DNA from 2 places in the Cupriavidus sp. SW-Y-13 genome. Region 1 is predicted to be linked to the other one. Evidence: riboswitches for the same ligand, from Rfam matches in the RefSeq annotation. Region 1 holds a riboswitch; the other holds the start of a gene.
What was found. A riboswitch is a leader RNA that binds a small molecule or an ion and turns the genes downstream of it on or off. The one in region 1 is predicted to bind glycine.

Region 1 (3,399 bases):
GGGCCGTGCAGCTTGGGCGGCAGCGTTCATGGGAAACGGGGCGTTCATGGCAAGGAAATCTCGTGGAGCGCGCGGGGCAGGTGGTCAGCCTGCCGCCACGCGCGGCATCGGACAATCAGCGCGATCAGGCGCCGACGCTGGCCTTGTAGGCGTCGACGTTCATCAGGCCGTTCACATCGTCGCCGTTGGCCGGCTTGATCTTGAACAGCCACGCGTCGAAGGCGTTGGCATTGACCGATTCCGGCGATGCCGAAGCCGCGTCGTTAATGGCGATGACTTCGCCGGCCACCGGGGCGTAGATGTCGGAAGCCGCCTTCACGGACTCCACCACGGCCAGCGCGTCGCCTGCGCCAACCGACTTGCCCACTTCGGGCAGTTCCAGGAAAACGATGTCGCCCAGCGCGTCTTGTGCGTGGTCGGTGATGCCGATGGTCAGCGTGCCGTCGGCTTCGACGCGCACCCATTCGTGCGACTCGGTGTACTTCAGGTCAGCGGGGAAATTCATGAGGGTTCTCCGGGATACAGTGTGTTTCTTGTTTCATTCACCCGCCCGCGGCATGTGGGCTCGAGCGGAACGGGTGGAAGGGCGACCGTTGGTGTGAAGCGGGGGCCGATGCCTCAGCTCACGAGTGCCTTGCCATTGCGCACAAACGGCAGTTTAACCACAGTCGCGGTCAGTTTGCGGTCGCGGATCTCTACCTGGACTTCCGCACCCGGCACGATGTCCTTCGGCAGACTGGCAAAGGCAATGGACTGGGACAGCGACGGGCTGAATGTGCCGCTGGTGATTTCGCCGTCGCCGGATGCGGTGACGACTTTCTGGTGCGCGCGCAGCACGCCGCCCTTGTCGCGCAGGATCAGGCCCAGGAACGCGCGTTTCTGGCCGCCAGCGGTCAGCGCAGCCTTGCCGGTGAAGTCGCGTTCGCTTTGCAGATCGACCGTCCACGACAGCCCGGCGTCGAGCGGCGACGTATGGATGTCCATGTCCTGGCCGTACAGGTTCATGCCGGCTTCCAGGCGCAGGGTGTCGCGTGCGCCCAGGCCGGCAGGCTTCACACCGGCTGCCACGAGTTTTTCCCAGATACCGGCGACGTTCTCGGCCGGCACCACCAGTTCGAAGCCGTCTTCGCCGGTATAGCCCGTGCGCGCCACCATCAGTTCGCCCATGGCCGGGTCCTGCACGACCAGCGCGTTGAATGGCTTGAGGGCATCGGCGGGCTGGGTGGAGGGGAAGGCTGCATAGACTTTGGCGCGTGCGTTCGGACCCTGCACGGCGACGATGGCCAGTGCGCTGAACCCTGCTGGTGCCACGTCACCACGGCGCGGGTTGATAGTCACGCCGCTGCCGGTCTCGCTGTTGCGCGAACGGATCCATTCGATATCGCCGACGGCCGTGCTCGCATTGACCACGAGCCGGAAATAATCCTCGGCAAAGAAGTAGACGATCAGGTCGTCGATGACACCGCCTTTCTCGTCGAGCATGCAGGAATACAGGGCCTTGCCCGGTGTCTGGAGCTTGTCGACGTTGTTGGCCAGCAGGCCGCGCAGGAAGGTGCGGGTGTTCGCGCCATGGAGATCGACCACGCACATGTGCGAGACGTCGAACATGCCGGCGTCCGAGCGGACTGCGTTGTGTTCCTCGATCTGGGAGCCGTAGTTGACCGGCATGTCCCAACCGCCAAAATCGACCATGCGGGCGCCGAGGGCGCGATGAATGGCGTTGAGGGGCGTGGCCTGGAGCGTCATGGATATCCTCGGGCAATTCGAAAACGAAAAAAGGGTCACCCGCCGCATGCCGGCCGCACCAATGTGCAACCAGTCCGCTGCGGCGGATGACCCCTCTGTCCTCGATACCTGAGAGATTACGAAGCCGTGGCTCCGTGCGCCCCTTCGGTGGACATGCTCGCCGGCCTTCCAGCTGCGGCGGATGTCGCTCTCCAGAGTGCGGCATGCATCGTGTGCATGTTGCATGCCGATCCGACCGGTCCATGGTGCCTGAGAGTTTTCGGGTGATTCCCCTTCGGCGGCGCAATGCGTGATGCGCGCTCTCCCGGTCAGATGCGCGTGAATGTACGGGAGCGGTCTGGCTTTGTCAAACCGTCCCGTCGCGCGCTGCGGTCCCCCCGTTCGGTCAGCGGTTGTCCTTGGTTACGACATTGCCGATGACGCCACCGGCAGCCGCGCCGCCGATCGTACCCAAGGCGCTGCCGTTGGTCAGCACCGCGCCGCCGAGCGCGCCCGCACCGGCGCCGATGGCGGTATTCCGTTGCTTCGGCGTCATGTCCGCGCAACCGGCAAAGCCGACCAGCGTAGCGCCGATCAGCGCGACTTTCGAGAGCGTGCGAAGGGTGTTCATGATTGGCTCCTTGATTCGAATGGATTCCGATACGTTCCGATATCCGGAAGGTTTGCCGTGCACCGTTGTGACTGCCAACCTGCTCGGCCGTACGGGAGAGAGGCAAACTCCATGCCCCGTCACCAGGCAGGGCCCGCCCGATTTACGATTGTTACCAGCGTGAAACGGGTGCCGTCGGACACCCTCCGACAGGCCCTGTCAGCCACCTTGCCGCGTGGTAGCATCGTCGCCTTCGGCGCGTGGCTGACCGCGTGCCGAGTTCGGCATTTCCGCCCTTCCCGGTTCTCGTCCCCGCTTTCCTCTTCCCGCCCCATGACCCACGGACTCAACGCCGCGCAATCCGAAGCCGTTCGCTATCTGGACGGCCCTTGCCTTGTGCTGGCCGGGGCGGGTTCCGGCAAGACGCGCGTGATCACGCAGAAAATTGCGCATCTGATCGAGGACAAGGGGTTCGAGCCGCGTCACATTGCTGCCGTCACGTTCACGAACAAGGCGGCCAAGGAGATGCAGGAGCGCATCAGCAAGCTCATGGAGGGAAAGACCACGCGCGAAGGGAAGCGTATTCCACTCAAGCAGCTGACCGTTTGTACGTTTCACTCGCTCGGCGTGCAAATTCTGCGCATGGAAGCCGAGCATGTGGGCCTGAAGCCGCAATTCTCGATCATGGATTCGGACGACTGCTTCGGACTCGTGCAGGAGCAGTTGAGTACCACCGACAAGAAACTGATCCGCAGCGTGCAGAGCACGATTTCGCTGTGGAAGAACGGCATGGTCGATCCCGAGACCGCGCTCGCGCAGGCCGCCACGGCCGACGAGCACCAGGCCGCCATGGTCTATCGCGCGTACGTGGCGACGCTGCATGCGTACCAGGCGGTGGACTTCGACGATCTGATCCGGCTCCCGGCCGAACTGTTCGCGCGCGATGAAGCCGTGCGTCTGAAATGGCAGAACCGGCTGCGCTACTTCCTCGTGGACGAATACCAGGACACCAACGCGTGCCAGTACCAGTTGCTGAAGCTGCTGGCCGGTGGGTCGCATCTGCG
Region 2 (3,399 bases), on a different contig from region 1:
GTCACCCGCGCGTACGAACGTGGCCAGGAACTTGGGTTGCTGATTCTCGATGTGGACTTGTTCAAGCAGTTCAACGATCAGTATGGGCATCCCGTGGGCGACGAATGCCTGCGGCAGGTGGCATCGGCACTGAACGGCGTGCTGCGCGACGACCAGTTCTGCGCGCGCCTGGGCGGCGAGGAGTTCGCCGTGGTGCTGCCGAATTCGAACGTGGACGAGACACGCAGTGTTGCCCGCGGGCTGGTGGCATCGGTGCGAGACCTTGGCATTCCGCACAACGGCACGCCAGTGCAGCCCTTCGTGACGATCAGTGTGGGCGCCGTCTGCACACTGCCGGAGGCGCCTCGCCTGGAGCCACTGCTGCACCGCGCCGACAGCGCGATGTACCGCGCCAAGCGCGCGGGGCGTAACCGGTATGTGCTCGACGGCAGCCTGTCCCTCGGCGTGCAAAACACCGGATTGTGACCATCGCGCGAAAAGGGCTTGCAAATTGCCAAGTCTTCTGTAGAATTCGCGGCTCGCATCGACGCAGCAATGCAGCGATACGAAGCCCAGATGGCGGAATTGGTAGACGCACTAGGTTCAGGTCCTAGCGGTGGCAACACTGTGGAGGTTCGAGTCCTCTTCTGGGCACCAATTCAGATAAACCCTCGCTCGTAAGAGCGGGGGTTTTTCATTTGTGCGCCCCAAATGCTGTTGGTTTGCTCCCCTCTCCCATGAAATGGGAGAGGGGCGGGGGAGAGGGCCGGAGGCTCTGCTTGCCGACCACGTAGCAATTTGTACCTCCAGCCCTCTCCCCCAACCCCTCTCCCGCCATGCGGGAGAGGGGAGCACACCATCAGGCGATTCAGGCAACCGCACTACCCCCCACCTCGCCCCCAGCCACCACCACCTCAGCCCCAGCCCCCCGCACCACATCTCCCACCATCTCGGCCGTCACCGCTGACAGCGTCCATCCCAGATGCCCATGCCCCGTGTTGTAAAACACATTGGCCGCATGACCCCTGCCCACGCGCGGCATCATGTTCGGCATCATCGGGCGCAGCCCGGCCCAGGGCACGACGCTGCGTGTGCTCACCGCAGGAAAACATGCGTGCACCCAGTCGATCAGCGGACGAATGCGATCGGCGCGGATATCGCGATTGATGCCATTGAACTCCGCCGTGCCCGCCACCCGAAAACGATCGACACCCAGCCGGCTAGTGACCAGTTTGGTTTCATCATCGAGCAGGCTCACAACAGGCGCGCCGGCCTGGCTCTCGGCATCGTTCAGGTTGACCGTGATCGAGTAACCCTTCACCGGATAGATGTTGACGCGATCGCCAAGCTGCTGCGCAAAGGTGCGGCTCGCCACGCCAGCGCACACCACGATGCCGTCGAACTCGCGCGATGAGGGCAGACCGTCTTCGGCGGATACCACGGTGACGCGTCGGCCTGTGGTCGATAGCGTGCGCACGTCCTGGTTGTATAGCGTAGTCACGCCCAGCCGCTGCACGGCCGCCGCGAGCCCACTGGTGAACTTGTGGATATCGCCGGTGGCATCGCTCTCGGTGTAGTACCCACCGTAGAACTTGCCGGCCAGCGTCGGCTCGATATCGCGCATCTCCGCAGGCGTGACCGCGCGCCGCTCCAGTCCGCCTTCGGCCAGCAGCGTCGACACGCGCCCGGCATGATCGAACCCCGACTTGTTGCGATAGATATGCAGGATGCCGCGCCGCTTCAGATCGAAATCGATACCTTCCGCATCCGCCCAGGCAAACAGGTGCTGGCGTGCGGCAATGGCAAGCCGCGCCGTCTCCACGGTGTTGCTGCGATAGTGCGGCATCGACGCGATGAACTCGGCGAACCAGCTCAACTTGTGCCACGTAGGGCGCGGGTTGACCAGCAGCGGCGCATCGTTGCGGAGCATCCACTTCACACCCTTAACGAGCGTGGACCAGTGCGTCCAGACTTCGGCGTTCGATGCCGATAGCTGTCCGCCATTGGCGAACGATGTCTCCATGGCCGCATAGCGATGGCGTTCGAAGAGCGTGACGGAGAATCCGCGCTTGGCGAGGGCGTAAGCGGTCGTGACGCCGGTAATACCGCCGCCGATCACTGCAATGGTTTTCATGAGAAGGTCGCGAGGACGTCAAGGGATGGCAGTCCACCGCGCCCCATGCGCGGATAGACGCCCCCTCTGTCCTTGACCTGAGAGATTCGCGCGGCGCCGGTCGCGGAGGACGGCACACATCGCTTGCTCCTTCGGTACCAGCGGCCGACGTGAGAGCCGTGGTTCTTCAGAGTGCATTGGCGATATCGGTCCTTTTGCCTGAGAGTTTCCGGGGCGGTTGCTCCTTCGGCGCCGTGCTGCCTGTCGGATCGAGTCGGACTGGCACGGGCTCTCCCGATATCACGGGACAACGTGAGGCACTATGCCACAGGTTTTAAGATTTCGGCTATGTCCATTGAGCGATATCAACGATCCGAGGCGCGACGCTTGCGGCCGGTGAGCATCGCCGCTATGAGGTTCTCGCGCAGCTTGAGGCTCATGGCGATGGCCGCGATTACGTGGACGACGACCAGCCCGAGCAGCGTGTTCGACATCCATCGATGGATGTCGATGGGCCAGTCCTCGCCCCAGAACGGATCGAGCCGGGACATCCATCCCGTGACGGCGAGGCCAAGGATCAGCGCCCACATGGCGAGCATCATCACGGCGCCGAGCGGCGTGTGGCTGAGATGGCGCGGCGCGCGGCCACGCAGCAATGCCCGGGCATAGAGCAGCACGCCAGCCGGACGCGGCAGCCAGGCACCAAAGCGCGCGTGCTCGGTGCCGACAAATCCCCAGAGAATCCGAAACAGTACCAATCCGGCCGCCACATAGCCCAGCACACGGTGCAGGCGGTCGCCGGAGTCATCGAAGATATCGAACAGGACGATGGCCGCCACGCTCCAGTGCGTGAAGCGGACGGCCAGATCCCATACGGCGAGCGTATCGGACCGCTCCATGCGATCCGCCGGCGTGGACATGCTTACTTCTCGATTTCCGATTTCACGATGTCGAGCGTCTTCGTGTCGAAATAAATCTCGGCCTTCTTGCCGTCCTTGGTGGTGCCGTAGATCTCGTAGCAGTTGCCGTCCACCTTGAACTTCTTGATGTTGTAGCCCTGGGCCGCGATCTTGGCCTTGGCGTCAGCCTCCGGCATCCATTCGGCCTTGGGGTGCTTGGCGCAGTTGGCGCCAGCGAACGCTGCCGAGGAGAATAGGCCAGCGAGGGCAAAGGCTGCGAACTTGTACATGAATGACTCCTCCGATTTACCCATTCGGGCGATGTCTCGCATCGTATTCTGGAATGAGACACGTTTCATGTCATCGCTTTCCCGGTGGACGGCATGCGCCGAGTACATCGCTCGCTAC

Region 2: another riboswitch for glycine. It lies ahead of GA566_RS26515 (D-amino acid dehydrogenase); the one in region 1 lies ahead of gcvT (glycine cleavage system aminomethyltransferase GcvT).

Annotation. Positions count from the first base shown of each region.
Region 1 is NZ_WHLX01000001.1:3,416,473-3,419,871, reverse strand. It holds gene gcvP (aminomethyl-transferring glycine dehydrogenase) at 1-48, opposite strand, end outside; gene gcvH (glycine cleavage system protein GcvH) at 125-505, opposite strand; gene gcvT (glycine cleavage system aminomethyltransferase GcvT) at 619-1,746, opposite strand; glycine riboswitch at 1,832-1,951, opposite strand; glycine riboswitch at 1,973-2,063, opposite strand; gene GA566_RS15375 (glycine zipper 2TM domain-containing protein) at 2,132-2,356, opposite strand; gene GA566_RS15370 (UvrD-helicase domain-containing protein) at 2,669-3,399, shown strand, end outside.
Region 2 is NZ_WHLX01000002.1:2,470,693-2,474,091, forward strand. It holds gene GA566_RS26505 (diguanylate cyclase domain-containing protein) at 1-465, shown strand, start outside; tRNA gene GA566_RS26510 (tRNA-Leu) at 550-636, shown strand; gene GA566_RS26515 (D-amino acid dehydrogenase) at 848-2,113, opposite strand; glycine riboswitch at 2,290-2,399, opposite strand; gene GA566_RS26520 (cytochrome b/b6 domain-containing protein) at 2,458-3,012, opposite strand; gene GA566_RS26525 (PepSY domain-containing protein) at 3,015-3,281, opposite strand.